3 regions of the Ruegeria sp. HKCCD9138 genome follow, and region 2 is predicted to be linked to each of the others. Evidence: riboswitches for the same ligand, from Rfam matches in the RefSeq annotation. Region 2 holds a riboswitch; each other region holds the start of a gene.
What was found. A riboswitch is a leader RNA that binds a small molecule or an ion and turns the genes downstream of it on or off. The one in region 2 is predicted to bind cobalamin.
Positions count from the first base shown of each region.

Region 1: another riboswitch for cobalamin. It lies ahead of AC2TEL_RS16725 (hypothetical protein); the one in region 2 lies ahead of AC2TEL_RS00345 (DUF1636 family protein).
Region 3: another riboswitch for cobalamin. It lies ahead of AC2TEL_RS17535 (DUF1636 family protein); the one in region 2 lies ahead of AC2TEL_RS00345 (DUF1636 family protein).

Region 1 is NZ_JBWVAZ010000010.1:128,505-138,642, forward strand. It holds gene AC2TEL_RS16675 (permease) at 1-174, shown strand, start outside; gene AC2TEL_RS16680 (hypothetical protein) at 232-621, opposite strand; gene AC2TEL_RS16685 (DUF1013 domain-containing protein) at 674-1,435, opposite strand; gene AC2TEL_RS16690 (ribonuclease T2 family protein) at 1,566-2,207, shown strand; gene AC2TEL_RS16695 (hypothetical protein) at 2,204-2,692, opposite strand; gene recR (recombination mediator RecR) at 3,269-3,862, opposite strand; gene AC2TEL_RS16705 (YbaB/EbfC family nucleoid-associated protein) at 3,928-4,272, opposite strand; gene AC2TEL_RS16710 (TauD/TfdA dioxygenase family protein) at 4,502-5,371, opposite strand; gene AC2TEL_RS16715 (DNA polymerase III subunit gamma/tau) at 5,461-7,218, opposite strand; gene AC2TEL_RS16720 (protein-tyrosine phosphatase family protein) at 7,357-7,860, shown strand; gene AC2TEL_RS16725 (hypothetical protein) at 7,862-8,269, opposite strand; cobalamin riboswitch at 8,361-8,583, opposite strand; gene AC2TEL_RS16730 (alpha/beta hydrolase family protein) at 8,749-9,609, shown strand; gene rsgA (ribosome small subunit-dependent GTPase A) at 9,639-10,138, opposite strand, start outside.
Region 2 is NZ_JBWVAZ010000001.1:62,719-72,856, reverse strand. It holds gene AC2TEL_RS00365 (protein-L-isoaspartate O-methyltransferase family protein) at 1-307, opposite strand, end outside; tRNA gene AC2TEL_RS00360 (tRNA-Cys) at 532-605, shown strand; gene AC2TEL_RS00355 (hypothetical protein) at 793-1,236, opposite strand; gene AC2TEL_RS00350 (NAD(P)-dependent oxidoreductase) at 1,443-2,462, opposite strand; cobalamin riboswitch at 2,547-2,751, shown strand; gene AC2TEL_RS00345 (DUF1636 family protein) at 2,845-3,219, shown strand; gene cobW (cobalamin biosynthesis protein CobW) at 3,222-4,277, shown strand; gene cobN (cobaltochelatase subunit CobN) at 4,284-7,577, shown strand; gene cobG (precorrin-3B synthase) at 7,574-8,713, shown strand; gene AC2TEL_RS00325 (precorrin-8X methylmutase) at 8,713-9,342, shown strand; gene AC2TEL_RS00320 (precorrin-2 C(20)-methyltransferase) at 9,339-10,067, shown strand; gene cobJ (precorrin-3B C(17)-methyltransferase) at 10,064-10,138, shown strand, end outside.
Region 3 is NZ_JBWVAZ010000011.1:90,357-100,494, reverse strand. It holds gene AC2TEL_RS17560 (AraC family transcriptional regulator) at 205-1,098, opposite strand; gene AC2TEL_RS17555 (SDR family oxidoreductase) at 1,262-2,077, shown strand; gene AC2TEL_RS17550 (SDR family NAD(P)-dependent oxidoreductase) at 2,116-3,012, shown strand; gene AC2TEL_RS17545 ((2Fe-2S)-binding protein) at 2,990-3,454, shown strand; gene AC2TEL_RS17540 (xanthine dehydrogenase family protein molybdopterin-binding subunit) at 3,457-5,634, shown strand; cobalamin riboswitch at 5,797-6,004, shown strand; gene AC2TEL_RS17535 (DUF1636 family protein) at 6,107-6,463, shown strand; gene AC2TEL_RS17530 (ABC transporter ATP-binding protein) at 6,460-7,245, shown strand; gene AC2TEL_RS17525 (TroA family protein) at 7,264-7,734, shown strand; gene AC2TEL_RS17520 (ABC transporter substrate-binding protein) at 7,750-8,211, shown strand; gene AC2TEL_RS17515 (FecCD family ABC transporter permease) at 8,213-9,226, shown strand; gene AC2TEL_RS17510 (hypothetical protein) at 9,573-10,061, opposite strand; gene AC2TEL_RS17505 (hypothetical protein) at 10,030-10,138, opposite strand, start outside.

The DNA of each region.
Region 1 (10,138 bases), on a different contig from region 2:
GAGCAGGGGATGAGCGCAGGTGCCGCGATGGCCTTTATGGTGGCGGGCGCCGTCAGCTCAATCCCGGCGATGGCGGCAGTCTGGTCGCTGGTTAAACCGCGCGTGTTTGCCACCTATTTGGGGCTGGGCGTCGGCGGGGCAATTGTCACCGGCATCCTGTTCCAGATGATCTGAAATGATTAAAGCCGCCCGGCAGCAATGCGGGGCGGCTTATTATCTAACGGTTTCAGCTTAGCTGGCTTCACAAAACTTCGGTAGCTTGAACCTGTAACGAGGTTCCCCGCTTTCGACATAGACCCTTTTTTCGATACAGGCGCTGGTGCCGACTGTCTGAGAAACCGGAGCTTCGGTGGATGTGATCGATGCTGCAGTTCCATCCGGCAACCGAACCGAAGCGATGACGCCATTTTTCAGGTCACCGTTTATTGGGGTCGCTGACAAAACCGGCACCGTCATGAAGGAATGGTGTTCATGCTTACCGTCACCGCCCCAAAAAGACAGGGCAGCGACAATTGCGATCATGACCACACCACCCGCCAACGCCAAGCCCCACGTTTTCAGAAAGGCATAAACAGTCACAGCGCGATGCGGGCCAACGAGGGCAGACAATACGTTCAGCATAGGTATCCTGTAGAAATCGCCCCGGACCGTTCAGACCGGGGCCATCAGTACATCAGGTGCGCGGATCGTCTTCTTCTTCGTCCGCGGCATCGCCTTTGGGCAGGTTGAAGAAGCTGTCTGCATCAACAAGCGGCTCTTCATCCGATTTCTCGTCGCTATCATCGGACAGCGAGAAGGTTTCCAGACCTTCGATGGCGGTCGGGATCTTCGGTGCGGCGTCCATTTCCAGCGACTGCTCGGTCGACACCAGTTTGCGGCGCTCGTCATCGCTCATGACGCCACCTTCCGCCGCTTTCTTAGCGGCTGCCTTCTGCACGATCGCGTCCAGCTCGGATTGTTTGCAAAGACCCAGAGCAACAGGGTCAATCGGCTGCATATTCGAAATGTTCCAGTGGGTGCGCTCGCGGATCGACTGGATGGTCGGCTTGGTGGTGCCTACCAGCTTGGCAATCTGACCATCGCTGAGTTCCGGGTGGAACTTGACAAGCCACAGTATCGAGTTTGGACGGTCCTGACGCTTGGACAGCGGGGTGTAGCGCGGCCCACGGCGCTTTTCCTCGCCCGATGCCGCCGGGTTGAACTTGAGCTTCAGCTTGTGCAGCGGGTTGTTCTGCGCCGACTCGATCTCTTCCTGCGTCAGCTGGTTGTTGGCAATCGGGTCAAACCCTTTGACCCCAACGGCCACATCGCCATCTGCGATGCCCTGCACCTCAAGCTCGTGCATGCCCACGAAATCCGCGATCTGCTTGAAGCTGATCGTGGTGTTGTCCACCAGCCATACGGCTGTTGCCTTGGCCATAAGCGGTTTTGCCATCAGCCCGTCTCCTTTGAATACATCTGTCCCGTCGCCGGAATTCGGCGGCCCCGTGGTCTTGGGGCAGGTTTCCGTTGTCGGGGAACTTGGGCTGTATATAGTCGCGGCAAGGCAAGAAGGGAAGAGGCGAATGCGCCGAGGGATTTTGGGGTTGGTATTGTCGGCGTTCAGCGCGACGACGGCGCTGGCCGATGGGGAAAAGGCGGGCGAGTTCGATTACTATGTCCTGTCGCTGAGCTGGTCACCCAACTGGTGCGCCCGAGAAGGCGACGCGCGCGGTTCGGACCAATGCGATGCACGGCATGACCACGGCTGGATACTGCACGGCCTTTGGCCGCAATACCATCAAGGCTGGCCTGCGTTCTGTCGCACAGCCGAAGCTCCGCCCACCCGACGCATGACCAGGCAAATGGTCGATATTCAGGGCAGTTCCGGTCTCGCCTGGCATCAATGGAAAAAGCACGGCACCTGCACGGGCCTCAGCGCGCCCGACTACTTTGCCCTGTCACGAAAAGCCTATGAGCGGGTCGAACGCCCACAGGTGTTCCGAAAACTGGATGCGTCGGTCAAGCTGCCTGCCTCGGTCGTGGAAGAGGCCTTCCTCGAAGCCAACCCCGAGCTTGAGCGGGACATGGTCACCGTCACCTGCAAACAGGGATACATCGAAGAGGTTCGTCTATGCCTGTCTCGTGACCTTGAACCGGTGCCGTGTGGCCGGGACGTTATCCGGGACTGCATGGCCCAGGACGCGTTGTTCGATCCGATTCGTTAGAGTTCCCGGTTCTGGCATTCGCGGGCGTATTCCAGCGCCTTGGCGGTGCCCTTGAGGTCAATTGCCATCACCACCTCGCCTGCCGGGTTATAGACGGTCAGGGTCTTGTTCTGCGCAATCGCATTGACGAAGCTGCGGTCGGTGAAGAAAACCGTCGCGCCGGGCACGTCGCGCTGATTGAAGCCTATGGCTGTTGCGTCAAAGCTCTTGCCGTCCAGCTCGAACCGGATCGGATAGCTCTCACCCTGTTTAATGTCGCCCCAGGCCTTGTTGTAGACGGCGAAATACCCGCGATTGCCCAGCGCGTCATAGCCCAGCCTCACCACAGAAAGGTCTTGATACACCGTCTGGATCAGGCACCCATTGCCAAGCGCGGGGTCCATCATGATGTTCCAGCCTTCGACAAAGCCTTTGTCGATCAGTTCCTGTGCGAGGGCAGAGGTGGCGGTGAAGGCAGCGAGGGTGAGGGCGAGAAGGCGGGTCATATAGTGTTTCCGGAAAAAAGACTGTGGAATGGCATCCACGTTACTGAATTAACAGGCGCAGCCAAGAGTATTCTCCTGTCGTGATCCAGCTATTTTCTACGGCTTCCGGCATTCGCTTATTGAAAAAAGAGTTTAGAAACCTGATGGCTCTGGGTTAAGAGAGCCTGGCGCTTCTACTGTCTCTATAAACATGACCCCCCGTACCTCGCCGACAATACCGTTACAATTCCATCCTGAGCTTTCCAAAAAACGCGCCAGAAAAGTAAGCAGGGAAATGATTGTTTCTCAAAAAAGGCATAGTCGTTGCCGCTGGAGATAGAAAACCCGCTGCGTTTCAAACTTTGGATTAGTTCCTGCTCGTCCAATGGCAGGAGGAATTCAGAGGCAATCCTCGGCCAATCTCTGGCGGAACAGGAAACGGTGGATAAAGCAGCAAGTAGAAAACGACCACAACGCCGATGAAGGACGCAGCCCCTATCGTTAAGAACTTCCGCATAAAACGCCCTTATTGCTAAATGCCAAAGTAGAATAATGGTGGCTTGCGGGAAGGCTTGTAACGCTTACTCGGGCGCAAACCTACAACTCTTTCCGCGCCCTCAACGCTGCCGTAATCGTCCCATCATCCAGATAATCCAGCTCCCCCCCAATCGGCACACCCTGCGCCAGCGAGGTCAGGCGGACCTGCCCCTCCAACTGATCGGCGATGTAATGGGCAGTGGTCTGGCCATCGATGGTGGCGTTCAGGGCTAGGATGACCTCAGAAATCCCTTCGGCCATCACCCGGTCCTTGAGCCGGGGAATGCGCAGCTCATCCGGCCCGACTCCGTCCAGTGCCGACAAAGTGCCGCCCAGAACGTGATAGCGGCCCTTGAACACTCCGGCCCGTTCCATCGCCCAGAGGTCGGCGACGTCTTCGACCACGCAGAGTTCTCCGGTCGCGCGAGCCTCGTTGTCGCAGATGTCACAGATATCGGTGGTGCCGACATTGCCGCAGTTCAGGCATTCGCGGGCGGTGACGGCCACTTGCTGCATGGCGTCTGACAGAGGCGTCAACAGCAGGGCGCGTTTGCGGATCAGGTGCAGCACGGCGCGGCGGGCCGAGCGGGGGCCGAGGCCCGGCAGCTTGGCCATCAGGTCGATCAGATTGTCGATATCGCTGTTCGAACTCAAGGCGCGTGCTCCTGCAAATGGGCCGGGCAATTTGCACCCGGCCAAAGATCCGTCAGGAGCTTGTATCAGAACGGAAGCTTGATGTCTTTCGGCAAGCCCATGCTTTCCGTCAGCTTGGTCATTTCTTCCTGCGCGCGTTCGGCCGCTTTGGATTGCGCGTCTTTGATGGCGGCCAGGATCAGGTCCTCGACCACTTCCTTGTCGTCACCGTTGAAGATCGAAGGGTCAATATCCAGACCTTTCAACTCGCCCTTTGCGGTTGCGGTTGCCTTGACGAGCCCGGCCCCGGATTCGCCGACAACCATCATGTTGTTCAGTTCTTCCTGCATGTCGGTCATCTTTGTCTGCAAATCCTGCGCGGATTTCATCATCTTGGCCATATCGCCCAAGCCGCCAAGTCCTTTGAGCATCGATCGTCTCCTGTAAATCGGTTTGAGGCCTAAATACGGATGCCATCGGCGCGGCACAAGGGGCGAGGGTGCTCCCGCCTGTCGTCAAGGTCTTTTGCAAGACCTTTCCTCCCCTTGGGCCCGGCAGCGCGGGCTCTGCCCGCGCTGCCGGGCCCAAGGCCGCTCAGGGGAATCGGCGTCAGCCGATGGCCCGTGGCGGACGCGGGAGGGTTTGGTTTTCGGAATGGGTTCATACCACACGAACAGAATTCAATCCGTCGGTCGCTGTCACCGAACAGCAGATGGATTTGAGCGTGCGTGGGTGGCCATAATCCCACGGGCGGCCCCGGTGCAGGGTTGCGCGCTCATCCCAGATCAGAACGTCGCCCACGGCCCATTGGTGCGAATACACATATTCCGGTCGCGTGCAGAAGGCCAACGCGTCCTCGAGTATCGTCTGGCTTTCCTCATGCCCCAGCCCCTCGATCGCGAAGGCATGAGAGGCGATGAACAGCGCGTCTTCGCCCGTGACGGGGTTGGGCCAGATCGCGCGCCAGGGGCGGTCGGGCCATCGGGTCATGAAGGGCAAAGCCGCCAAATCGGTCGAGATTTTCGACCGGGAATGTGACAGGCGATGCCAGACGATCGCGTCCTTCAGGGCGGATCGCAGACGCTCCGGCATGTCGGCCCAGGCGGCTCGGGTCGAGGCTAGCTCGGTCTCACCGCCGCTGGGCGGTACGATCTTGGCGGTCAGGATATTGATCAATGCGGGGGTTGGAAGAAATGTGCTGTCGGTATGCCACAACATGTTGGCCTGCAGGTCCAGCAGGCGCAGGTCATCCTTTGCGCGCAGCCCGTCCTTGGTCTGGTTGGTGAGTTCGGGAACCTCAAACTCAAGAGGACGGCCTGCTGCCATGGCCTCGCGATTTTCCAGTGGGCCGAAAAGCTCGGCCAGTCGAATGTGATCCTCGTCCGAGATCGATTGGGCAGGGAACAGAAGCGCCGAATGGGTCTCGAATGCCTGCCTGATCTCCGGGTACAAATTATCTTTGGTGACTGCGCGCAGATCGACATCGTGAACGGTCAACCCGAAACGGGGGTGCAGCGGTGTTGTGTGCATCAAGTTCCTCCATCATCTGCGTAATGGCAGGGTCCGATCGTCCGCTGGAACAATCTGCCTCATTTGCGACACATGGCGCGCGCGCCGGGTCAATCCTCTTCGAACGGGTCCCACTCGTCTTCGACCTCGGGCAGCGCTTCGGTCTCGACTTTGGCGGCGCGTTGCTCGGGCGTTTCGATTTTGGTGATCTTGGCGTTCGGGAACTGAGCGAATACGGCCTGCACAAGTGGATGCTCTTTGGCTTCGCTCTTCAGCGCTTCTTCGGCGGCGTTCTCTTTCTCATAGATCGTCTCGCCGCCGCCTTCGTTCACAACGGTCACGGCCCATCTATTCCCGGTCCACCTTTGCAGCGCGGTTCCGAGCCGTTGAGCCAGATTGGCCGAGGCGCGTTCGGTGGGTTGGAACTCGATCCGGCCCGGTTGGTAAGCCACCAGCCGGAGATAGCTTTTGACTTCTTCAAGCAAGACCCCATCCCGGTTCGCGCGGATCAGTTCGACCACATGATCGAACGTGGGATAGCGTGCCAGCGCGGCCTGAACGTCCTGTGCCAGAGCTGCCGTGGGTCCTCCGCTGTTTCCGGTCGTCGATGCAGCATAGGCAGGTTGCCCCGTGTGTTGGGTCACAGGCGCGGTATTCCCAGTTGCGGAAACACCGCCGCCGGGCCCACCACTGGGCGGCGGAGGCACGTCTTGCAGGCGTTTCAGCAGTTCCTGCGGGCTTGGCAAATCCGCGACATGGGTCAGGCGGATAACTGCCATTTCCGCGGCCATCATGGCGTTTGGCGCGGCGGAGACTTCTTCCAGTGCCTTCAGCAGCATCTGCCACATCCGCGTGAGGACACGCATCGGCAGGGCCTCTGCCATCTGCTGGCCACGCGCGCGTTCATCGGGAGAAACCGTCGGGTCTTCGGCAGCGTCGGGTGTGATCTTGACGACCGACACCCAGTGGGTGATCTCGGCCAGATCGCGCAGAACGGCCAGCGGATCCGCACCTTCGGCATATTGAGCGCCCAACTCGGTCAGGGCGCCCGCCGCATCCCCACGCAGGATCATGTCCATCAAGTCCAATACCCGGCCCCGATCGGCAAGCCCCAGCATGGCGCGGACCTGATCGGCGCTGGTTTCTCCTGCTCCATGGGAAATGGCCTGATCCAGCAGCGAGGTTGCGTCGCGTGCGGACCCTTCCGCAGCGCGGGTGATCAGGGCCAGCGCGTCCTCGGCAATCTGCGCACCTTCTGCATCCGCGATCTTGCGCAAAAGGCCGATCATGTCTTCGGGTTCGATCCGGCGCAGATCAAATCGCTGGCACCGGGACAGAACCGTCACCGGAACCTTGCGAATTTCGGTTGTGGCGAAGATGAACTTCACATGTTCGGGCGGTTCTTCCAGCGTCTTGAGCAGCGCGTTGAACGCGCTGGTCGACAGCATGTGAACCTCGTCGATGATATAGATCTTGTAGCGGGCTGAAGCCGCGCGGTAGCGGACGCTGTCGATGATCTCGCGGATGTCGTTGACACCGGTGCGACTGGCAGCGTCCATCTCCATCACGTCGACATGGCGGCCTTCCATGATCGCTACGCAGTGTTCGCATTTTCCGCAGGGTTCGGTCGTGGGGCCGCCATTTCCGTCAGGACCGATGCAGTTCATGCCTTTCGCAATGATGCGGGCGGTCGTTGTCTTACCGGTCCCGCGAATGCCGGTCATGACGAAGGCCTGCGCGATCCGGTCCGCCTCGAACGCGTTTTTGAGCGTGCGCACCATGGCATCCTGGCCAACCAGGTCTGCAAAGGTTTCCGGGCGATACTTGCGGGCGAGAACCTGATAGGCGGGGCTGGGCGTGTCGGTCATGTCTGCTCTGGCGGATTCGAGTTACGCCGCAGCGTAGAGCGCCCCGACCTCCGCGTCCACCGCAGGGCGGAACGAAATTTGTTTTGAATGTCGCCGGGTCGGGATAGAACCTGCCGGCAAGGTGAAATTGGAACCCCGATGGCTCAGTTTGAAATCTACGACTTGCCGCTTGGCGGCGGCACGTTGGCGTTGTCACCCCTTCCGGGGCGCGGTGGAGACTACGCCGCCGATCTGGACACGCTCAGAAACTGGGCGCCGGACATCGTAATCTCTATGACCTCTGCGGCCGAGTTGACGCAAGGAGGAGCTGGAAGTTTTGGCCAGGACGTCAAAAGCAATGGGGTCCGGTGGGTTCATCTGCCCATCGAGGATTTCGGATCACCACCAGCCGAAATAGTCGAGCGATGGCCGGTAGTTAGCAAGACCGTGCTGAGGACTTTGTCGCACGGAGGTCGGGTCCTGGTGCATTGTCGTGGCGGGTGTGGTCGATCCGGAATGGTGGTTCTGCGATTGATGGTGGAAAACGGTGAAGCGCCCCAGGCGGCGCTGTCCCGACTACGCGCAATTCGCCCCTGTGCCGTCGAAACTGACGGGCAGATGCGCTGGGCCGTGGGAGCCGCCCGCGCACCTTATTCGCAATAGGTCAGGCCGTTGCGAAGGCTTCCGCCTGCACCGGATGGCTGGGCGCCAGCGCTACCGCTTCCAGTAATGCGCAGGGCGGGTTGCTGATCGCCTGAGAGGGCAGGGACGTCAGCTCTGTTCCAAACATCAGCTCGGCGTAATCATCCAACCTGTCAGAACTGGTTTCGGGATCCGCGCCGCAATAAATTCTCACCTGGTCAGGTCGCGCGCGAAAGCGGGCGGAACATCCTTGCGGGCAGTGTGTCAGGTCCGAACTGCCTTCGATTTCGAACTCATTCGTGGTCGAATGCCCTGCTGCTGCAACGGCTTGAACCATGGCGCGCGCCATGCGGGCGAGCGCGGGGCAGGTTTTGCCGGTGCGCTGGCAAATGGTAGCTGTGAATTGATGTGTCTCGGTCTTCCAGATCATGCTGCGCCCTCCGCGCGTGGGACGAAGGGTGAGAGATCGGGAAAGGCTGCATCCTGCGACCAAACCCCGCCCGGACACCCCGCCCGAGTTTCGGTTTCAAGTTCTGATGGCAGGTCTCCTGACTTGCGGGTCGCTGCTTTGCCGACCTTCCCAACCTTTCGGTCAGTGGTGTTTCGGCATCGCTCTCCGCTTACAGTTGCGGGGGCAGTCGCGGACTTGGTCCCAACCGGATCAACCGGGGTGGACCGCACCGCGTTCCCTTTTCATCCCGGCCATCGTGAGAGGGCGCGGGAACCATCACCGCATCGCTAGCGGTTGCAGTGTGGCCGAGTCAAGCAGATTGGCCATTCAATGGTTCGCGAGACTTTTTCAGCGCGGTAAGTGGACGTTTGGTCACCTTAATCCGGCCTTGACTCGGAGGGGTGGATAGGGCCGATTGAGCGAGTGAACTGATCGGTTCAGTTAGGGCTGGAGAACAGATGTTGGACGCTCGGTATACGGTGATTGCCGAAGATATTCGGTTCCCTTCGGGGCCGGCCATGCTGTCGGGGCGTTTGTATTTACCGCATTCCGACCCGCAAACCGTTGTTGTGCTGAACAGCGCGACCGGGGTGCCAAGGGATTATTATCGGCATTTCGCGCAGTGGCTTGCAGCCGAACGGGGTATGGCCTGTCTGACATATGATTATCGGGATTTCGGCCATTCCCTTTCGGGCCGATTGAAGGAATCGACAGTCACAATGGCAGATTGGGCACTGGTCGATATGCCCGCGGCCCGGGCCGAGATGCGACGACGGTTTCCGAACGCGCAACACTGGACAATCGGCCACTCGGTCGGTGGAATGCTCGGTCCTTTGCAGCCGGATATCGAGATGATCGACCGAATGATCTGCGTTTGCTCGGGCTTGGTCACGTTGTCAGATCACCCGTGGCCCTATCGCGGGCTGGCCGGGTTGTTCTGGTATGGCCACGCGCCGTTGGCCGTGCATATGCTGGGCTATCTGCCCGGCAAGGCGCTTGGCTTCGGCTCGGATCTTCCGCCGCAAGTGTATTGGCAGTGGCGCAAGTGGTGCACATCACCATCCAGCTATGTGCCCGAGACCGGTTCCAGCCTGCCCGCGGTAGATTGGTCCCGGGCCGGAGGACCGGTTGATCTGTTCGCATTCACCGACGATCAAATGGTTCCGCCCAACGCGGTCTGGAGGCTGGCTGATCTTTATGGACCAGACGCCAATCGCATCCTCATCGACCCGCAGGACACTGGGCTGACCGGCATTGGTCATATCGGGGTCTTTGCGCGCCGAAGTGCGGCTGTCTGGCCCCGATTGATCGAGAAGTAAGGGACGCCGGGTCTCGGCGCCCCATCTTGTCAAAGCCCGGTGCGCGAGGGTTTGCCGCGCGTCGCATTGCGCACCATTTTCCCGAATGCCTTATCACGGGCACGGGCTTGCGCCACGGTATCGGAATTGCGCATGTCCTCTCGCCGCAATTTGCGCCATCGAACCAGCCGGTCAGGGTTCAGGGTGCCTTCGTCCACTGCGCCGAGGACGGCGCAGCCGGGTTCGGTCTGGTGTTCGCAATCGGAAAAGCGGCAGTTCTGTGCCAGCTCAACAATGTCGGAAAAGACCTCATCCACGCCATCTTTTGCGTCCAGCAACCGAAGGGCACGCATACCCGGCGTGTCGATCAGCCAGCCACCATTTCGCATCCGGTACAGGGCTCGTGCTGTTGTGGTGTGCCGACCGCGCGCGTCGTCCTCACGAATATCGGCGGTCGAGTCCTGCGATCCGGTCATGACATTCGCGAGCGTCGTTTTCCCAACACCGGAGGACCCAACCAATGCAGCCGTTTGACCGGACGGGCACCAAT
Region 2 (10,138 bases):
CCAGCTGCGCCATACGGGCCGTAACAGCAGTCGAGTACCCAAGGACCGGAGCGATATCCAACACTATCTCGTCGTTGGAAATGTTCAGGGCATCCAGCATTTTCGCAAGAGTGCGCGGCTCCAGCATGCAGCGACCGTCACTAAGCTCGATCAGGTCGCCGACATAGGCTGCCTCGCGCTGTGCGTCCGGTACAAATCTCTCGCGTTCCACATTCAGCATTGCGTCGATGATGGGAAATTTTGTCACGTCCGAGGGCCGAATCTGCGTATCAACCATCGTTAGGCGCCGAGCCGCGAAATCTGTCATATGATCGCTCTTCCATAGTCCCGAGTTTGACCGGCTTGTGCCACATCCAATCCCCTGCGGCAACGGGCCATGGACGGAATCCTGCCGCGGCAAAATCGTGCAGTCAATTGCGACACGCGATGTGCATTGTTGCACCGGTTTTGCCACCAACCCTCTGGACGTTCCCTGCGAAAGCTGTTAGAACGCCCATCACACCACGGCAAGTGATTGATTTTACTTGAAAAGGCGAGTTGGCGGAGTGGTGACGCAGCGGATTGCAAATCCGTGTACACCGGTTCGATTCCGGTACTCGCCTCCATCCACTCAGCCACCCGCCCTGGCCGTATACTATATCCGCTTTGCCAGTCGCATTTTCCTTTCAAGTGCAATTGCATCTGAGAGCTTGGCCCGGATCGCTTTCTCCCTGAACTATCCGTGCGCATATCTGAACAACCTTGCAGCGAAGAAACCGTTTCAACACGGATCACGCCCCGATCTCTGCGCATTCAATCGGGCAACAGATAGATGGTCAGGTAACACAAAAGCTGAAAGCCCCCCTGAACCATATGGTTCTCTTCAAGATCAAAGTTCATAACTGTTTGATCAGACAGAAAGAACGCAAGCCACAGGCCCAGCGAGACAATAAACGCAGCGTCGACCCGTTTGAGCCACAGATCCCTTTTTGAGTAGGGCGTTATTGCCGCGACGGCAAACAACGAGGTCGACAATAGCAGCCAGATAATAATGCCAACAAACAGAGTGACATCTACGGCCGTGGACGCTCCGAATTGTTCAAGCGTCTTTTTCAGGAACGGATAGTTGTGACCGTCAAACCACGGTGTCGAGGTTACGCCCAACAGTTCCAAACCGCCAATGAAATCAGTCAGAAAAGCGAAGGCCCACCACAGCAACCAGAATACTACCAACGCTTGTTTGAAGAGAACCCGCATTTATGTCACCCCTAAAAATCCGCAGACAATAAAACGACTTAAATCACAGAGTACGCCGATTTCCGAAAATCCAGAAATCAGATCAATTACGTCTGGGGCCAAGCGCCAAGTAACGCATTGTGTGCCAAGGGTGCATCAGCAGTATTTTTTGGAATGCCTACCTTCGATAACGCAGTTTAGGCAGGCATCCGATCAAAGTCGTCCTGTTATCCCGCCGCCCGGTTCTGCGGGATAACCTCGTATCCGGGCTCTTCGGGTTCGTCGTCCAACATCTCCGGTGGGAAGCCGGGCGCACGGATGTCCAGCCCTGTGGCCTCTTCCAGACGTTTGATAATGTTGGGGGACAGTTCACGCTCCCCAAAACGGGCGATTCCGTCCTCGAATATCTTGATCATTACCGGATTGATTTCCAACGGAACCCCGGCACGGTCGGCCACTTCCTGAAACAGGCCGATATCCTTTTTCACAAGGTCCATCGTGAAAGAAATATCGCGCGAGCCATTCAGGATGACCTGACTTTCGGTTTCGTGGACGAACGACGTCCCCGAAGAAATCTTGATCGCCTCATAGGTCGTGCCCAAGTCCATCCCGGCCGCCTTGGCCGTAACCAGCGCTTCGGCGCACGTGATCAGGTTGGCCGTGGCCAGATAGTTGGTCAGCACCTTCAATACCGAGGCCGAGCCCAGTTCGCCGGTATGCAGAACACGCCGCCCCATCGTTGTCAGAAACGGCAATATCTGTTCGAACGTTTCGCGATCACAACCTGCAAAAATCGAGATATTGCCAGTTGCCGCCCTGTGGCATCCCCCCGAGACCGGACAGTCGACCGCCTTACCTCCACGTTCGATGACCATTGCACCCAGACGTTTCACCTCGGCCTCGTCGGTGGTGGACATCTCCATCCAGATCTTGCCGGGTCCGACCTCGGGCAGCATCTCCTGCATGACAGCGTCCGAGGCCGCAGGCGATGGCAGGCAGGTAATCACCGCATCACAGTCGCGCATCAGCTGGGCCGGTCCTTCCGCGGCCTTCGCGCCTTTGGCCACGAACTCCGCAACCAAATCCGGGTTCAGGTCATGCACGGTCAGATCAATACCGTTGCGCAGCAATGAACCCGAAAGCTTGCCGCCTACATTTCCCAGTCCGATGAAACCCACTTTCATATTATTGCGCTCCCTGTTCGCATTCTGCGATCCATGGCACCATGGCCCGTCACAATACGTCATGCCGCCCAGCGACGCCGGCAGGTCGCTTTTCACCCCCTGAGGCACAAGAAGTGTGCGACTCGCTTGACAAGGCGCCCACCGGTGCCGCATGTCGCATCCGTTGGTGTCCATTTTTGGATGAAAAGGGAATGCGTCAGCGGTTATCCGTCAAACGCAGCCGCCCCCGCGACCGTGACCGGAGAGGGTGCCCAAAGCCACTGGCCCGCAAGGCCGGGAAGGCGGGACATCCGACAGAACAACCGTTCTGACATCCGCAAGCCGGGAGACCTGCCAGCACCCGAAGTTGAAACCGGGCGGGGTGTTCCGGTGTCGGGCCCATGTCGCACACGTGGCCCGCATGAAACCCCGTCCCCCGCGAAGAGGATTTGGGGGGATGAGAGACATGACAGAGACGGCGCCAGTCGAGCTGCTGGTCTGCACTACGTGCCGCCGTGGGTTGCCGATTGAAGACGACGCGGAACGGCCCGGCACCCTTCTGCACAAGGCGCTGGAAAGGGCCAACCTGCCCGAGGGCATTACCCTGAAACCGGTCGAGTGTCTGTCGAACTGCGATCAGGGATGCTCAATCGTGTTGCGCGGTGGACCGGATCGCTGGACCTTCGTCTATGAAAACCTGAACGAAACCGATCATGTCGACGTCATCGTCGACGGCGCGACCAAGTATCTGGCCACCGAAGACGGCCTGGTCAAATGGCGCGAGCGCCCCGAGCATTTCCGCAAAAACTGCGCCTCGCGCATCCCCCCGATTGGAGCCTGAGAATGAGCACTCTTGAGAAACTTCCCGTCACCGTGATCACCGGCTTTCTGGGCTCGGGCAAAACCACGCTTGTGCGCCACCTGATGCAGAACCCGCAGGGCAAGCGTCTGGCCGTTGTGGTCAATGAGTTCGGCGATGTTGGCGTCGATGGTGACATCCTGAAGTCCTGTGCAATTCCGGATTGCCCGGCGGAAAACATCATGGAACTGGCCAATGGCTGCATCTGCTGCACCGTGGCCGATGATTTCATCCCAACCATCGAGGCGCTGATGGCGCTGGAGCCGCGCCCCGATCACATCCTGATCGAAACTTCCGGCCTCGCCCTGCCGAAACCGCTGCTGAAGGCGTTCGACTGGCCCGATATCCGGTCCAAGATCACCGTCGACGGCGTGATCGCTCTGGCCGATGCCGAGGCCGTCGCCGCTGGGCGTTTTGCGCCAAATGTCGAAGCGGTGGACGCGCAGCGTCTGGCCGATGACTCGATCGACCACGAAACACCCCTGTCTGAGGTGTTCGAGGATCAGATCTCATGTGCAGACATCATTCTGTTGACCAAGCCCGACCTGGCCGGCCCGGAAGGCGTCGCCAAGGCCAAAGAGATCATCGCGGCCGAGGCCCCACGCCCCTTGCCCGTGGTCGAAGTGGCCGAAGGCGTCGTGGATGTACGCGTCGTGCTGGGTCTGGAAGCCGCTGCCGAAGATGACATGGACGCCCGCCCCAGCCATCACGACGGCCACCACGATCACGAGCATGACGATTTCGAAAGCATCATCGTCGAGCTGCCGGAACAGACCGACCCGGCGGAACTGGTCGCCAATATCGAACGTCTGGCCAACGAACTGAATATCCTGCGCGTCAAAGGCTATGCCGCCGTCCAGGGCAAACCCATGCGCCTGCTGGTGCAGGCTGTCGGTGCCCGCGTGCGCCACCAGTACGACCGCCCATGGGAACCCGGCGAAGAGCGCCGCTCGCGACTGGTGGTCATTGCCGAGCATGACGACATCAAAGAGGCCGCAATCCGCGATATCCTCGTGGGAGTTGCCGAGGCCGCCGAGTAACCACACATGCACGTCGTCTTCCGCGAAAGCCACGGGTTAGAAGAAACTGAGACCCCAACCGATCTGGGCCAGAGCCCGGCGGATCTGGTGGTGCTGTCCTTTTCCGACAGCGACCTTGGCGCTTTTGCGGCGGGTTGGCATCGCGGGGGCGGGCCGGAGGGGCGGATGCCCACCCTGCGGCTGGCCAATCTGACGGCGCTGAAACACCCGTTGTCGGTCGACACCTATGTGGAACAAACGCTGGAGGGGGCCAAGGGCATCCTGATCCGCTTGATCGGTGGCGTGCCCTATTGGTCCTACGGTCTTCAGCAGGTTCTGGCGCTGGCGCAGGCCAAAGGCATCGCGCTGGCCGTTCTGCCGGCAGACGGGCGCGAAGATACGCGGCTGGATGACTATTCCACCCTGCCCGTCTCGACTCTGCGGCGGCTGGCGCATCTGTGTGATACCGGTGGTGAAGTCGCAGCGCAGGCTGCGCTGGCGCAGATGGCATTGGCGGCGGGGCTTTATGCCGGGCCGGTGATGGGGGCAAAAACCCTGCCCGAATGCGGAGCATGGTGCCCCGATCGCGGCGTTATCCCGGTGGACAAGGCCTTCTCGGGCGACGCGAAACGCATACTCGTGACCTTCTACCGCGCCTATCTGACGTCAGCTGACACTGCCCCGATTGCAGCCTTGATCCGCAGCCTGCACGCGCGCGGATTTGAGGCGGTCGGCTTGTTCGCACCGTCCTTGAAGGCGCCAGCATCTGCTGATTGGCTGCGCGAGCAAGTCGTGGCGCTGACCCCTGCGGCCATTATCAACGCCACCTCATTCTCGGGCAAAGGCGCGTCGGGCACATCCCCTCTGGATGCAGCGGGTGTGCCAGTGTTCCAGATTGCCCTCGCGACCTCACGCCGCAAGGCTTGGGCCGAGACGGAGCGCGGCCTCTCCCCTGCCGATCTGGCAATGCATGTGGTGCTGCCTGAGGTGGATGGGCGCATTTCGGCGGGCATCGCATCCTTCAAGGAGCCCGGAAAGCGCGATCCGCATCTGGAATACTCCCGCTTTGCCCACCGGGCCGAACCCGAGCGGATCGAAGCCATCATCGACCGCGTCACCGGTTGGCTGGCCCTGCATGACAAGCCCAAGGCGGATCACGTGCCGGCGCTGGTGCTGTCCACCTATCCCGGCAAGGACTGGCAGATGGCCCATGCGGTGGGTCTGGATGCGCTGGCCTCCGCCGAGGCGATGCTGTCCGATCTACAGGCCGAGGGCTATGACACTGCCCCGGCTGAGCCGATCGCCGAGACACTTCTGGACGCCCGCATCTCGTGGCCGCTGGACGATTACCTGACCGCGCTGGCGGACCTGCCCGAGAAATTGCGGACCGACCTGCAAACCGTCTGGGGCGAACCGGAAGACGACCCCTCTTTCATCGACGGTGCCTTCCACTTCACCGCCCTGCGTCGCGGCAACGCTCTGGTCGCGCTGCAACCCGAACGCGGCACGCCCGAGCTGCGGGATGACGACTACCACGACCTGTCGCGCACCCCGCGCCACAGCTATGTCGCCTTCTACCTATGGCTGCGCAAGGGCCTCGGCGCGGACGCTCTGATCCATATCGGTGCCCATGGTACGCTGGAGTGGCTGCCGGGCAAGTCGGTCGCTTTGTCCAACGAATGCTGGCCCGAAGCGCTGATCCGCGACCTGCCGGTGATCTACCCGTTTATTGTCAATGACCCGGGCGAGGCCGCGCAGGCCAAACGCCGGATCGGCGCGGTCACTCTGGGCCATATCCCACCCCCAATGAAGGAAAGCGGAACGCCGGACCGAATGGTGCGGCTGGAATCGCTGCTGGATGAATTCTCGAACGCCGACGGGCTGGACCCCAAGCGCCGAGACCGGCTGCAGGCGGATATCCGGGATGAGGCGCAGGCCATCGGACTGGAGAGCGATCTGGGCCTCGACCAGGCCACCTGCACCGCCGAGGCAATCACCCGCATCGACCGCTTTGTCTGCGACATCAAGGAAAGCCAGTTCGGCGATGGTCTGCACATCTTTGGCCGCGTCCCCGATGTGACCGGTAACTTCAACCCAGCTCCTTCGGCCCATGCCGAGCGCGGCGCCCTGATCGATGCGCTGGCCGGAAAACGGATCGAAGCCGGCCCCTCGGGCTCACCCTATCGCGGGCGGTCGGATGTGCTGCCCACAGGGCGAAACCTCTATACAACGGACCCGCGCTCAGTTCCGACCCGTGCTGCCTATACGCAGGGCGTGAAACTGGCCGAGGAACTGGTCCGACGCCACTTGCAAGAAGAAGGCGACTATCCCAAGGGGCTGATCGTCGATCTGTGGGGCTCGGCCACCATGCGCACGGCAGGCGAGGAGTTCGCCATGGCGCTGCATCTGCTGGGCGTCAAACCCGTCTGGGACAGGGGCTCGGAGCGCGTCTCCGGCATCGAGGTGCTGCCGATCACCGACCTCAGCCGCCCGCGCCTGGACGTGACCCTGCGCGTTTCGGGTCTGTTCCGGGACGTCTTCCCGACACTTTCGGCGCTGTTTGGTCAGGCGGTACGGGCCTTGTCCGAACGTGACGAGGCACCGGACTGGAACCCCTATGCCGGGCAGGCCCCCGCCGTGCGGGTCTTTGGCCCAGCTCCGGGCAGCTATGGCCTGAACATGACGCACCTGTCCGAAACTTACACGGACGAAGCGCGCGAACAGGCCGGGCAAGCTTGGCTTGAGGCCAGTTCCTTCGCCATCGAAGGAGAGCAAATCGCGCAGGATGTCGACGGCATCACTCAGCGTGTCACAAATGCGGACAGCTTCGTGCACCTGCAGGATCTGACCGAGACCGACCTGCTGCTGGCCAATGACTATGCCACGCATGAGGCCGGGTTCGCGGCCGCCAAGAAGATTACCGGCGGCACTGCGCAGCTTTATCATTTGGACAACACCAATCCGGAAAATCCGCGCGCCCGTACGCTGCCTGAAGAGATCAGTCGTGTTGTCCATGCTCGCGCCGCCAATCCCGGCTGGATCGCAGGCATGCAACGGCATGGGTCCCGGGGGGCCGCCGAAATCGCGGCGACGCTGGATCACATGGCCTCGTTCGCACATCTGTCCGGCACGGTCGCGCCGCATCTTTTTGATCTCTATCATGACGCAACGTTGGGAGACGCAGAAGTGGACGCCTTCCTGCAAGAGGCAAACCCGCAAGCTTACCAAGCTATGCAGGACCGGTTCCGCGCTCTGCTGGAGGCGGGGTTGTGGAACACGCGCAGCAATTCGATCTGCGCCAATCTGGAGGGGCTGGGATGAGCGCCCTGAAAAAAGAACCCATCGTCCAGGGCTGGTGCCCCGGCGCACACCGACCGATGATGTCGGGCGACGGGCTGGTAGTACGGGTACGACCCCGACTAGCGCGCCTCACTGCCGCGCAGACACTTGGACTGTGTGACTTGGCGGAACAGTTCGGCAACGGTACTATTGACCTGACCAACCGCGCCAATTTGCAACTGCGTGGCGTGAAAGAAACTGACCATCAGGCGTTGCTGCAGGAACTTGCCGCGCTAAACCTGTTGGATGCCGAAGCCGGTATTGAAGTGCGGCGCAATATTCTGGTCTCACCACTCTATCAGACGGGTGACCTAACCGCCCGGCTGGCGCAGGAACTGATTGATCGCCTGGGAGAACTGCCCGCTCTGCCGGCCAAATTCGGCTTTGCCATCGACACTGGCCCTGCGCGACTTTTGGCAGCGGACTCTGCAGATATCCGGTTGGAGATGGCCCCCGACGGCATGGTCCTGCGCGCGGACGGGTCCAAAACCGGACGACTCGTCACCGAAGACGAAGCCGTCGACCACCTGATTGCGCTGGCAAATTGGTTTGCCGATAACTTCACAGAAGACACCCGCCGCATGGCCCGGGCTGTTGCAACGCACGGACTTCCGAAGGAATGGCAAGGTGGTGCGCCGGGCGCGGTTGGTACGCCGTTGGAACCCGGCAACTGTGATCTGGGCACGTTCTACGGTGCGGCCTTTGGACAATTGCCCGCACGAAAGCTCTACGATCTGATGAATGACAGTGGCGCCTTGGCCCTGCGGGTCACCCCGTGGCGACTGATCCTGCTGGAAGGCGGGGCGGCGTTACCCGCTCCGGATTTTGTCACGGATGGCACCGACCCGCTGATGACCACCGACGCCTGCCCCGGCGCTCCGTTCTGCCCGCAGGCGCAGGTGGAAACGCGCGAGATCGCTCGCGTATTGGCCTCGTGTATTCCCGGCAGCCTTCATGTCTCCGGCTGCGCCAAGGGATGCGCCAGAATGGGGTCTGCCGATGTCACATTGGTTGGCCAGAACGGTCGATTTGATCTTGTCAAACAGGGCCGCGCGGGGGATGAGCCCTGCCAGCGCGGGCTCGACCCCGAAACACTCATGACCATGGACTTCACCTGATGCCCTATGAATACGAAACCGATGGCGCGGCGATCTACAAGGAGAGCTTTGCCACCATCCGGTCCGAAGCCGATCTGGCCCGGTTCGACGCCGACGAAGAACAGGTCGCCGTCCGCATGATCCACGCTGCCGGGATGGTCGGGCTGGAGGAGTTCGTGCATTTCTCACCCGGATTCGTTGCGACCGCTCGCACTGCGCTGGAAAACGGCGCACCTATCTTGTGCGACGCGCGCATGGTCAGCGAAGGTGTGACCCGATTTCGCCTGCCCGCAGATAACGAGGTGATCTGCACCCTGCATGACGAACGCGTGCGCCCCTTGGCCGCTGAGATGAGCAACACCCGCTCGGCCGCTGCGCTGGAATTGTGGCGGCCCAAGCTGGAAGGCGCGCTGGTCGCCATAGGTAACGCTCCAACGGCCCTGTTCCATCTGCTGAACATGCTGGAAGATCCCGATTGCCCCCGGCCGGCCGCCATCATCGGCTGTCCGGTGGGCTTTGTCGGCGCGGTCGAATCCAAGGACGCCCTGTGGGAAGCGCAACCCGTTCCGTCCTGCATTGTGAAGGGCCGTCTGGGCGGCAGCGCCATCACCGTGGCGGCAATCAATGCCATTGCGAGCCGTGCGGAATGAGCGCGGGCAAGATATATGGCCTCGGCCTCGGCCCCGGCGACCCGGATCTGATGAGCGTCCGCGCAGATCGTTTGCTGCGGAACGCTCGCCACATTGCATTCTTCCGCAAGCCCGGGCGTAGCGGACAGGCGCGAAAGATCGTGAACGGCATGATCCCCAGTGGCGCGGTGGAATTCCCAATGGAATACCCCGTAACCACGGAAATTCCCGTGACTGACCCGCGCTATAACGAATTGCTTTCCGCGTTCTACGAGGACTGCGCCGCACACCTTAAGACACTGGCCGAAAGCGGCGAGGAAGTTGTCGTTCTGTGCGAAGGAGATCCATTCTTCTATGGATCTTTTATGCACCTTTACAGTCGATTGCGCGATGATGTTGATGTTGATGTCGTCCCGGCGATTACTGGAATGTCAGGCGCGTGGACCGCAACCGGAGATCCGATCACGTGGGGCGATGACGTGCTGACAGTTCTGGTTGGCACGTTGCCCGAGGATACGTTGGCCGAGCGTATGGCGCAGACCGACGCTCTGGTCGTGATGAAGATTGGGCGCAATATCGACAAGGTAAAACGGGCGTTGAAAACAGCCGGTCTCTATAACCGCGCGTGGATCGTGGAATTCGCGCAGATGCCGAACCAGACGGTAACAAAGCTGTCCGAAGCTTGCGAGAAAGTTACACCCTATTTTTCAATCATCATCGTACACGGTCAGGGGCGTCGCCCATGAGCGGCTGGGTCAAGATTGCAGGTCTCGGGCCGGGCAACGAAAATCTGGTGACGCCCGAGGTGTCAGCGGCG
Region 3 (10,138 bases), on a different contig from region 2:
GAGTCTTTCAAGCTGTAGGACACGCTGCAAAATGGCTGGAAGCCACGCTTTGCTATTCCAATCCCAAAAGTCAGTGAGTGACACCAAACATCGGTTACAACTTGGTCCGATGTCCGCCACCGCAACAGGTTGCCGACTTGGTTACCTGTCTTCACCCGACTTGTGATTTTGGCAACAGTGTAGGAATCGCTGATTTGGAACGTGTCATGAGGCCAGTGACACTGACGACAATTTCTGGTCACTGGGCGGCACACCAAACTTGCGCGCATATTCCCGGCTGAATTGGGTGGGACTTTCATACCCGACATCATAAGCAACCGAGGCCACTGACTTGCCGCCGCCGATCAGGAGCCTCCGGGCCTCCATCAGGCGCAGCTCTTTTTGGTATTGCAGCGGAGTAGTGGAGGTAAGCGCCTTGAAATGCTCATGGAAAGTTGATTGGCTCATCCCCGCGGCTGCGGCCAGTTCAACCACCGGCAGGTTGGCCTTGAAACTTTCTCGGATCATCGAAATCGCCTTGGAAATCCGGCTGGCCGGGCTTTCGTGCAACAATAGCTGACGCAGCATTCCACCATGCTGGGCGCGCAGCAGTCGAAAATGGATCTCTTTCAAGACCAGAGGAGCCAGCGCCTGCACCTCGATCGGGTCATGTGACATTTGGAACAGCCGCGCCGTTGCATCGATCAGGGCGGCATCGCTGTCGGCCACGCTCATCGAATGGAAGGCCCCCTCCTGCCCCTGAGCCGCGCCGACCTCGTCATAGAGGCTGCGGGCGGTTGCCAAATCCAGCCGCAATGCCAGCGACACATAGGGTTTTTCCGGCGAAGCATCGATCACTCCGGCGTTGACAGGCAGTGCGTGGCTGACAATCAGCGACTTGCCGGCGCCATAGCGGATCGTGCGATCTTCCAGATGCGCTTCCTTGGCGCCCTGTAGAACAAGACACATGATCGGCTCGTAAAACGTCGCCTCAAACTCAGTGCGGGTTTCGCTGCAAAATGCGAACAGCCCCTCAACCCCGGTTTCAGAACCTGTCCCAAGTCCACCTTTTTCGCGGACATAGCTGGAAACACTTGAAATCAGCTCCTGCGGTATCATCGGCGTTCCTCCTGTTGCCCTAGTTTATAAGCGTTGCGGGCGCGGCACAGAACCACAAATCCCGAAGCTTCGGAGGATCAGGCAGATCATTCGGAGGATCGGGCACAGGGTTCACGGCAGCGTGCTCTACCTTCGGTGCAACTGAATTGCCGGAGCCAGAGCAATGCCGCAGACCATACTTATCACCGGAGCCTCGTCAGGAATCGGCAAAGCAACTGCAAGCATGTTTGCTGAAGACGGTTGGAACGTCGTCGCCACCATGCGCAACCCAGAGAACGCCGGTAGTCTGGCGAAACGGGCAAATGTCCTTTCCACCGCGTTGGATGTGACCAAACCTGAAACCATCACAGATGCCGTGAACCAGGCCATCGACACTTTCGGGCGGATTGACGTGCTTCTGAACAATGCAGGTTATGGCGCCTACGGTCCGCTGGAAGCGTTTCCGATGGAACGGATCGAACGGCAGTTCGACACCAACGTGATTGGCCTGCTTGCGGTCACCAAGGCGGTATTGCCGCATATGCGGGCGCAAAAATCGGGAACCATCGTCAATATCTCGTCGATTGGCGGGCAGATGACATTCCCGCTGGGCACGCTTTACCACGGCACTAAGTTCGCTGTCGAAGGCCTGTCCGAAGCCTTGCACTACGAGCTCGCGGCCTGCGGCGTGAAGGTGAAGATTGTGGAACCCGGCATGATCAACACTGATTTCGGCGGTCGGTCGTTTGATTTCGCCGTAGATGAAAGCATGCCGGAATACTTGCCTGTCGTGGCAGGTATGCAGGCGGCAATGGAATCATTCGCCGCACAGGCCTCCGAGCCGGAAATGGTGGCTGGGGTCATTCGCAATGCGGTGACCGACGGCTCACCGCGTTTGCGTTATCGCGCCGGAGCGGATGCCGAGTCACTTCTGACCGCCCGCAAGGAACAGGATGACGAGACATTTATTGGCGGCATCAAGGCCCGTATGGGGTCTTAGAAGACCTTGGGTACAGACTGCATCAGGGAGGAAACATCATGTACAGACAAGCACTTGAAGCAGGCGGATTGGCCGTCGTGACCGGCGGCGCCAGCGGTGTTGGCTTTGCCGCCGCTGAACGGTTTGTGCAAGGCGGGCTGGGCGTAGTTCTCGCTGACCTGCCGGGTGATGCATTGGAACAAGCCTCGGAGAAGCTGCGCGCCATTGCCCAGTCGGACACACCCGTATTGGCGGTTCCAACAGACGTCAGCGATGCCGCCGCTGTCCGGACATTGGCAGAGGCGGCGTTTGATGCAGGCGAGGTTGCGGTTCTGATGAATAACGCAGGCATTGCCAGACGTTCGGGCAGTTGGGAGGAACCCGAAGCCTGGCGTGCCATGATTGAGGTGAACCTGTTTGGAGTGTTGAACGGCGTACATGCCTTCTTGCCCCGTATGATTGATGCCGCGCGCCCCGCCGTGGTGATCAACACAGGCTCCAAGCAGGGTATCACCACACCGCCGGGCAATCCCGGATACAATGTCTCCAAGGCCGGAGTGAAGGTCCTGACCGAGATGCTGGCCCATGACCTGCGGCAAGCAAAGGCGCCAATAACCGCACATCTTTTTGTACCCGGCTTCACTTATACAGGCATGATCGCGCGCCATATGCCCGAGAAACCCGATGCAGCCTGGACCTCGGGGCAGACCGTGGATCACATGCTCAGCCGCATGACAGCGGGCGACTTTTATATCCTGTGTCCCGACAACGACGTACCGCCGGCACGCGACCAGCGCCGGGTGGCCTGGGCTGTCGGCGATATTCTGGAAAACCGCCCCGCACTGTCACGATGGCATCCGGACTTTTCCGACGCCTTCGCCGAATTCGAAAAACCTGACTCCGACGACTCAGCCAAGGGGAGGCCCCTAAGCCATGGCAATATCACTGAAACTTAATGGCCAGACGCATCAAGTCGACGCCGAACCCGGAACCCCTTTGTTGTGGGTGATCCGGGATGAATTGAAGCTGACCGGCACCAAGTTCGGCTGCGGTGTCGCGGCTTGCGGCGCCTGCACCGTGCACCTGAATGGCGAACCGGTCCGATCCTGCCAGACCTATGTCGAAGACGTCGAGGACGCTGAGATAACGACCATCGAGAAGATTGCCGATGACAAGGTCGGCCAGGCAGTCCAGACGGCCTGGGTTGAATTGGACGTGGTGCAATGCGGCTACTGCCAGTCCGGGCAAATCATGTCCGCCGTCGGGCTTCTTCGCGAGAATCCCAAGCCGACGGTGGCAGAGATTGACGACTACATGAACGGCAATGCCTGTCGCTGCGCCACATACCAACGCATCCGAGCGGCGATTCAACGTGCATCTGAAATGATGGAGGCCTGATCATGACCCTTAAAACCTCACGCCGTGGCTTCCTGAAATCCGCTGCCGCCGCTGCCGCCGTTCTCTATGTTGGCGCTCGCCCGGATGGTACGCTGGCCGCCGGTTCCGCGCCCGCGCAGTTAAACCCGTTTGTGAAGATTGACGCCGACGGCACCGTCACTGCCATCGTAAAGCACTTCGAAAAAGGTCAGGGACCGGCGACCGGCCTCACCACCCTGATCGCCGAAGAGCTGGGTGTGTCGATCGAGGACATCCAGTACGAATTCGCGCCGTCGGACCCTTCGCGCTATGCCAATCTGGCGTTTGGACAGTTTCAGGGCACCGGCGGGTCCACCGCAATGGCCAATTCATTCATGCAGTACCGCCAAGCCGGCGCTGCGGCGCGCGACATGCTGCTCCGGGCCGCTGCTGAAGCCTGGGGCGCTGACTCCAATTCGTTGACGATCGAAAACGGCATCATCTTAGGTGTGGGGCGGCAGGCACCCATTGCGGAATTTGTAGCCGCTGCGGCGAAAATCGACCCCCCGGCCGAGCCGCGCCTGAAAGACCCCAGCGAGTTTCGTCTGATCGGCAATGCTGCGGTCAGACGCAAGGATTCTCCTCCCAAGATCAATGGCACTGCGATTTACGCGATGGATCTGCACCTGCCGGATCAGATGGTTGTCGTCATCGCCCGTAGTCCGTGCATGGGCGGCCTCGCTTCCGGGTTTGACGAGGGGGCGGCCAGAGAAATCAAAGGTTACATCCGTTCCGCAGTCCTGCCCAACAAGGCAGGCGTTGCCGTTTACGCCGAAACCACCTGGGCCGCTTTTCAGGCACGCGAGGCAATAACCGTTGATTGGGATTTCTCCAATGCCGAGAACCGCGACTCGGGCGAAATCCGCGAACAGCTATTGGCCGCGGTTAACAGTGATCCCGAGTACAACGTTACAGGTGCGGACCAAACAACCACAGCAGCGTTGATTGACGGTGCAGACAATGTCGTCGAGCAGACCTTCTATTTCCCCCTGCTGGCACACGCTCCGATGGAACCGTTGACCTGTACCATCGAAGCCAACGAAGACGGCGGCATCACCCTGCATGACGGGGCCCAGATGCCGACCGGACCGCATTTCGCACTTGCCGAGATCTTTCAGTTGCCAATGGAAATGATCCGTATCAACACGGTGTTCGCAGGCGGCTCATTTGGGCGGCGCGCAACACCAACAGCGGACTATCAGGTCGAAGCCGCGCTTGCCTTTGCGATTACCGACCGCTCGCGACCCGTAAAACTGGTCTGGTCGCGTGAGGATGACATCACCGGTGGGTACTACCGCCCCGCCGTGGCGCATAAAGTGCGTGTGGGTCTGGACGCAAATGGAAACATCGCCGGCTGGGATCACCGCATCGCCGCCCAGTCGATCATGAAAGGCACCGCGTTCGAAAGCCTGATCGTGCACAACGGCGTGGACCACAGCTCGGTCGAAGGCGTGACCGAGAACCCCTATCAAATCCCGGGGCAGTTCATCGGTCTAAGCGATGTGGCAAAGGCCACATCTGTTCTCTGGTGGCGCTCGGTCGGACATACCCACACGGCCTACGTCATGGAGACCATGATGGACGAAGCCGCCCGTGCCGCAGGTCGCGATCCGGTTGAGTTCCGCCTGGCCCTGCTGGAAGGCAGCGGCAATGATCAGAAGCGATTGGCCGGTGTGCTAAAATTGGCGGCGGAAAAGGGCAACTGGGGCAACGCGCCCGAGGGACGCAACCAGGGCATTGCCGTTCACAAAAGCTTTGGCAGCTACGCGGCCGAAGTCGTGGAAATATCCGGCAACGCCGATGACGGGGTGAAGATCGAGAAGGTAACCTGCGCCATCGACTGCGGACTTGCAGTCAACCCGGACGTGATCAAGGCACAGATGGAAGGTGGCATCGGGTATGGTATCGGTCATGTGATGCGGGACGAAATAACCCTGACGGATGGTGTCGTAGACCAGTCCAACTTTCCCGATTTCGAGCCGTTGAGAATCGGCGATATCGGCGCAATCGAAGTTCATATCGTACCTTCCGCCGAAATGCCCACCGGAGTTGGTGAACCCGGCACCCCGCCGTCCGCTCCGGCACTGGCCAACGCCATCGCCGCGACCGGTCCGCGGGTGACGGAATTGCCAATGATCAGCAGCGGCGTCAGCTTCGTATGACAACTAACCCTGCGCCGGTCGGTTCTTAGATCGGCGCAGGGGTCCAATCGCCTATTTCCAATGTTGCACCAGTACGATTAGCTGCCTGGCGGTTCACAGATTACTTCCCACCCAGCAAATCGTGTTTTCAAAAGTTCCATATTGACGCAACCTGCGTTCTCGGGCACTCAAACGCGTGATGGTTCCCGATGGTCCACCCAAGGGATGAAAAGGGAATACGGTGAGGTCTGCCATTTGGCGCCAATTCCGTGACTGCCCCCGCAACTGTAAGCGGCGAGCGACGCCAAACAGCCACTGGTCCTTGAGACCGGGAAGGATGGCCAAGCATCGACCCGCAAGTCAGGAGACCTGCCATCAGATGTTCAACCAACCCGGGGCGGGGCGTCCTGGAAGGAGGCTTTGATGGCACGTTCGATACGTGTTTACCTGAACGGCACCTTCTGTCCACGCTTGGCAACAAGCGGAGCGGGCAATGCCAGAGACACCTGATCATTTCCTTCTGATATGCTCGACTTGTGGCGGGGAATTGCCAGTTGACGCTATTCGAAACGCGCTGACTGGCAGGCTTCCTGAGGGATTTGCTGTTCGCACCGTTGCTTGCATGGCGGGCTGCGCACAGCCAACGACCGTCGGGTTTCAGGCTGTCGACAAAGCGCAATACCTCTTCGGCAGCATTCAAACGCCGCAAGAGGTGGAAGCGCTGGCCGAGTTTGCACACCAATATCGCGACAGCGTGGATGGGTGGACCAACGCCACGGACCGACCGCGCCCGTTATTTTCAAAAACTCTTTCTCGCTTGCCCCGGATCCGATTGGAGGAGCCCTCATGACGACCTCGACCTTTCTGGCTGCGCGTGATCTCGAATACTATGCGCTCAACGGTGACGTGCTGCTGCAAGGCGCCTCGTTCGAGCTGGACGAGGGTGCGATTCTGGCAATCGCCGGCCCAAATGGGGCAGGAAAGACAACTCTTCTGAACCTGTTGTGCGGAACCGTTGAGATTGGTTTGGGCGATGTTCAGGTCAATGGGCGTAGTCTCAAACATATGCCCGCCAAAGAGCGGGCCCGCATGATCGCCGTTGTCAGCCAGCAGGAGCTTCCGGATGGCAGGTTGTTTTTGCGAGATTACGTCGCCTTGGGCCAGATTCCGATCTGGCCAGATCGTTCAGCAGAGGAGCATGCAGCAGAGCTGTCCAGAATTCTGGACCTGACGGGCCTCGGCGCATTGGCAGACAAACGCATGGCAGTGTTGTCGGGAGGCGAACGTCAAAGAGCTCATATCGCCCGCGCGCTGGCTCAGAATCCGTCCTTGCTGTTTCTGGACGAACCCACCAACCACCTCGATCCCGACGCCAAGGGGCGCATGCTGTCTCTGGTTGCCGAACTGGGCATAACGGTGGTCATGATCGTCCACGATCTGGTGATGATCCCGGAATTTGCCACGCATGTGGCGTTGATGAAATCCGCACGGCTGACCGGTTTTGGATCGGTCGCCGAAGTGCTGACCCCTGAACGGGTTCGCGACACATTCGGCGTCGATTACCTGTGCTTTCACCATGAAGGGCGCGTGATCCCGGCATTGGATATCCGAAAAACCACTGTTTCTACTTAAGAAAAGGAAAACTCTGAAATGAAGAACATCTGGTCTGTGGCGCTGATGACAGCCATGGCTGGCGGCGCTGCCGCGCATGAGGTCACCGTCGACAATTGCGGCGAGCCGCTTGTGTTTGAGTCGCAACCCGAACGCCTGGTCGTGCACGACATGAACATGACCGACATGGCCTTTGCACTGGGTCTGCAGGACAAGATCGTCGGCCTTACCGGCATCACCGGATGGTACAAGACCAGCCCGGAATTCGACACGCTGCGCGGTGACATCCCCGAGCTTGCGCCGAAATACCCAACTGTTGAAAACCTCGTGGCGGTCGAACCCGACCTGTTCTTTGCAGGCTGGTATTACGGCATGAAGCCCGGCGGCGACGTGACCCCGGACACGCTTGAGCCGTTTGGCATCAAGACGATGATCCTGTCCGAAAGCTGCGTGCATCTGGACAAGGACCGCCCCGAAGCCAGTATGAACCTGCTGTTCGATGATGTTTAGCGTCTGGGCAAGGTCATGCATGTCGAAGATAAGGCCGAGGCGTTGGTGAGCGGCTGGAAAGATGAACTTGCCGCGATCGAGGCGCAGACGGCCGATCTTCCCAAGCCGCGTGTCTTCCTGCTGGACGGGCCGGCGGACGCACCCTTTACTGCTGGTAAGTTCGCCATCCCCGACGCGATGATTGCTGCCGCTGGTGGCAAGAACGTCACTCATGCCATGGACACAAGCTGGGGCCGCACCTCGTGGGAGGCGGTAGCCGCTGCCAACCCTGAATTCCTCGTGCTGCTCGACTATCAAACTGGCAACGGCGCGGCGGATACGTTCAAATTCCTGCAAGATCATCCGGTGATGTCTCAGACGGATGCAGTGAAAAATGAGCGCTGGATTGGCCTACGGTACGAGGAATTGACCCCGGGACCGGCAAATATCGAGGCGATCTCGAAGATGGTGCAGGCCATGCACCCCGTCCTCAACTAACATGGGCCGATTGGGCCTGACACTTCTGCTGGGGGCGGTCGTATTGACCGCCCTCTTGCTGATTTCAACCATCTACGGCACCACACCTATCCCCGCGGCAGACGCGTTCAACGCGGTTCTTTTGGGAACCGGGCCAGCCAACGGAGAAATGACGCCTCTTCATCGGATCGTGTTCGACCTGCGTCTGCCGCGCGCAATGTTCGCTGCGGTGATCGGAGCTGGGCTGGGGATCGTTGGCGTGGTCCTGCAAACCACAACGCGCAACGATCTGGCCGACCCGTTTCTTTTCGGCCTGTCCTCGGGCGCCGCAGCCGGGGCCGTGTTTGTCATCACAGTAACCGGTGATATTTTGGGGTTCTGGACCTTGCCGCTGGCCGCCTTCTGCGGGGGGCTCGTAGCGTCCGGGATCGTGCTGGCGCTGGTGCATGGGCTGCGTACAAGCGCGCCGGAAAAGCTGATCCTCGCAGGGCTTGCGGTGTCTTTCCTGTTCTCCGCCATCACCAATTATCTGATATTCGCAGGCGATAGCCGCGCGGCCCATTCGGTCATCTTCTGGATGCTTGGTGGGCTGGGCCTGGCCCGTTGGGAGACCTTCCCACTGGTTTGCGCCGGTCTGGTGTTGATCCTGACCTATTCGCTGTATCGCAGCCGCTGGTTGGACGCATTGCTGACAGGAGATCTGACGGCCGCGACGCTTGGTGTACCGGTGCAGGGCCTGCGGTTCCGCATGTTCTTCACGGCCGCCCTTGCAACAGCAGTGTTCGTCTCGGTCGCAGGAGTGATTGGTTTTGTCGGCTTGATGGTACCGCACATCGCAAGAGGTATCGCCGGAACATTGCACAGCCAACTTCTACCAACCGCTGCGATTGTCGGCGCAGCGCTGCTGACGGGATCGGACATCCTCAGCAGGTTACTGCTTGCGCCGCAGGAACTGCCTGTGGGGATTGTGACGACATCGATCGGATCAGTTTTCGTGTTTATTCTGCTGTTTCGAACAGCAAAGGCTCAGAAGTGAGTCTTCAATAGAATTGGTGTTATTGTTGCTGAAGCTGATGAAGCCTGAGAGGGCAGGCTCACTCCAAGCATTCACCAACGAAAGAAGGCAAGTCGGCGGGATTCCTCGAGCTGCGAAAGCGCTTACAAAGCGTTCGACGTTGCCCTGCTCGGCCATTCAAATTGACCGGGGCCGCTAAACCGCCCCCGCACCTGTCGATCTTGTCTTAGAACTTCAGCAAAAAGCCTCCCGACTATCACCACTCACTAAGATAGTCGGGAGGCGGCCCAACCGGTCCAGCGGGCCGCGACACAACAGAGGTAATACAAAATTCGTGTCGCATTCGCATATTTGAACCTAAAATGAATCATTTCAAGAAATTTATCGCGCGCAAACTTGTTGATTTGCGCGCGACCCCGGCTTTCCACTTAGTTGCGACGGCTTTCGCGGCGGAGCAATTCGGCTGTCGCCGCCCCTTCTTTCTGTTTTTCCAGAACGGCGGAACATCTCCGGCCATGATGCATCCATACGGGTCGACATAATCCTCGATCTCGGCAATTTCGTAGGACCATATCTGTGACACGACGCTCTCTGCGGTTTTGTAGCTGAAGGGCGGCTCTGCCGCATCTACTGGGCCGGCATGGAACCGGATATCAGCCTTTCGGTTTGGGCTTTCAACTTCTGCTCGGTTGTCACCGACCCCATGCGGTGATTGTGTTCCGACCGTGAATGGTTCCGACCGGCACCATGCGCAGTGATCTAGGGTTGTCACAAACGGGTTTTCGCGGAACGCATCCAGCAGCTTCAGCGTGGTTGTGAACCTCTTACCCCCCCCGAGCGCGTCCGCCCGGTCCAAATTGCGTCACCGTCTGTGCGGCATGCAAAACTGCACTGGGATCAGCCTCTCCCAGATCATTCGTCGTTACCGAGCAA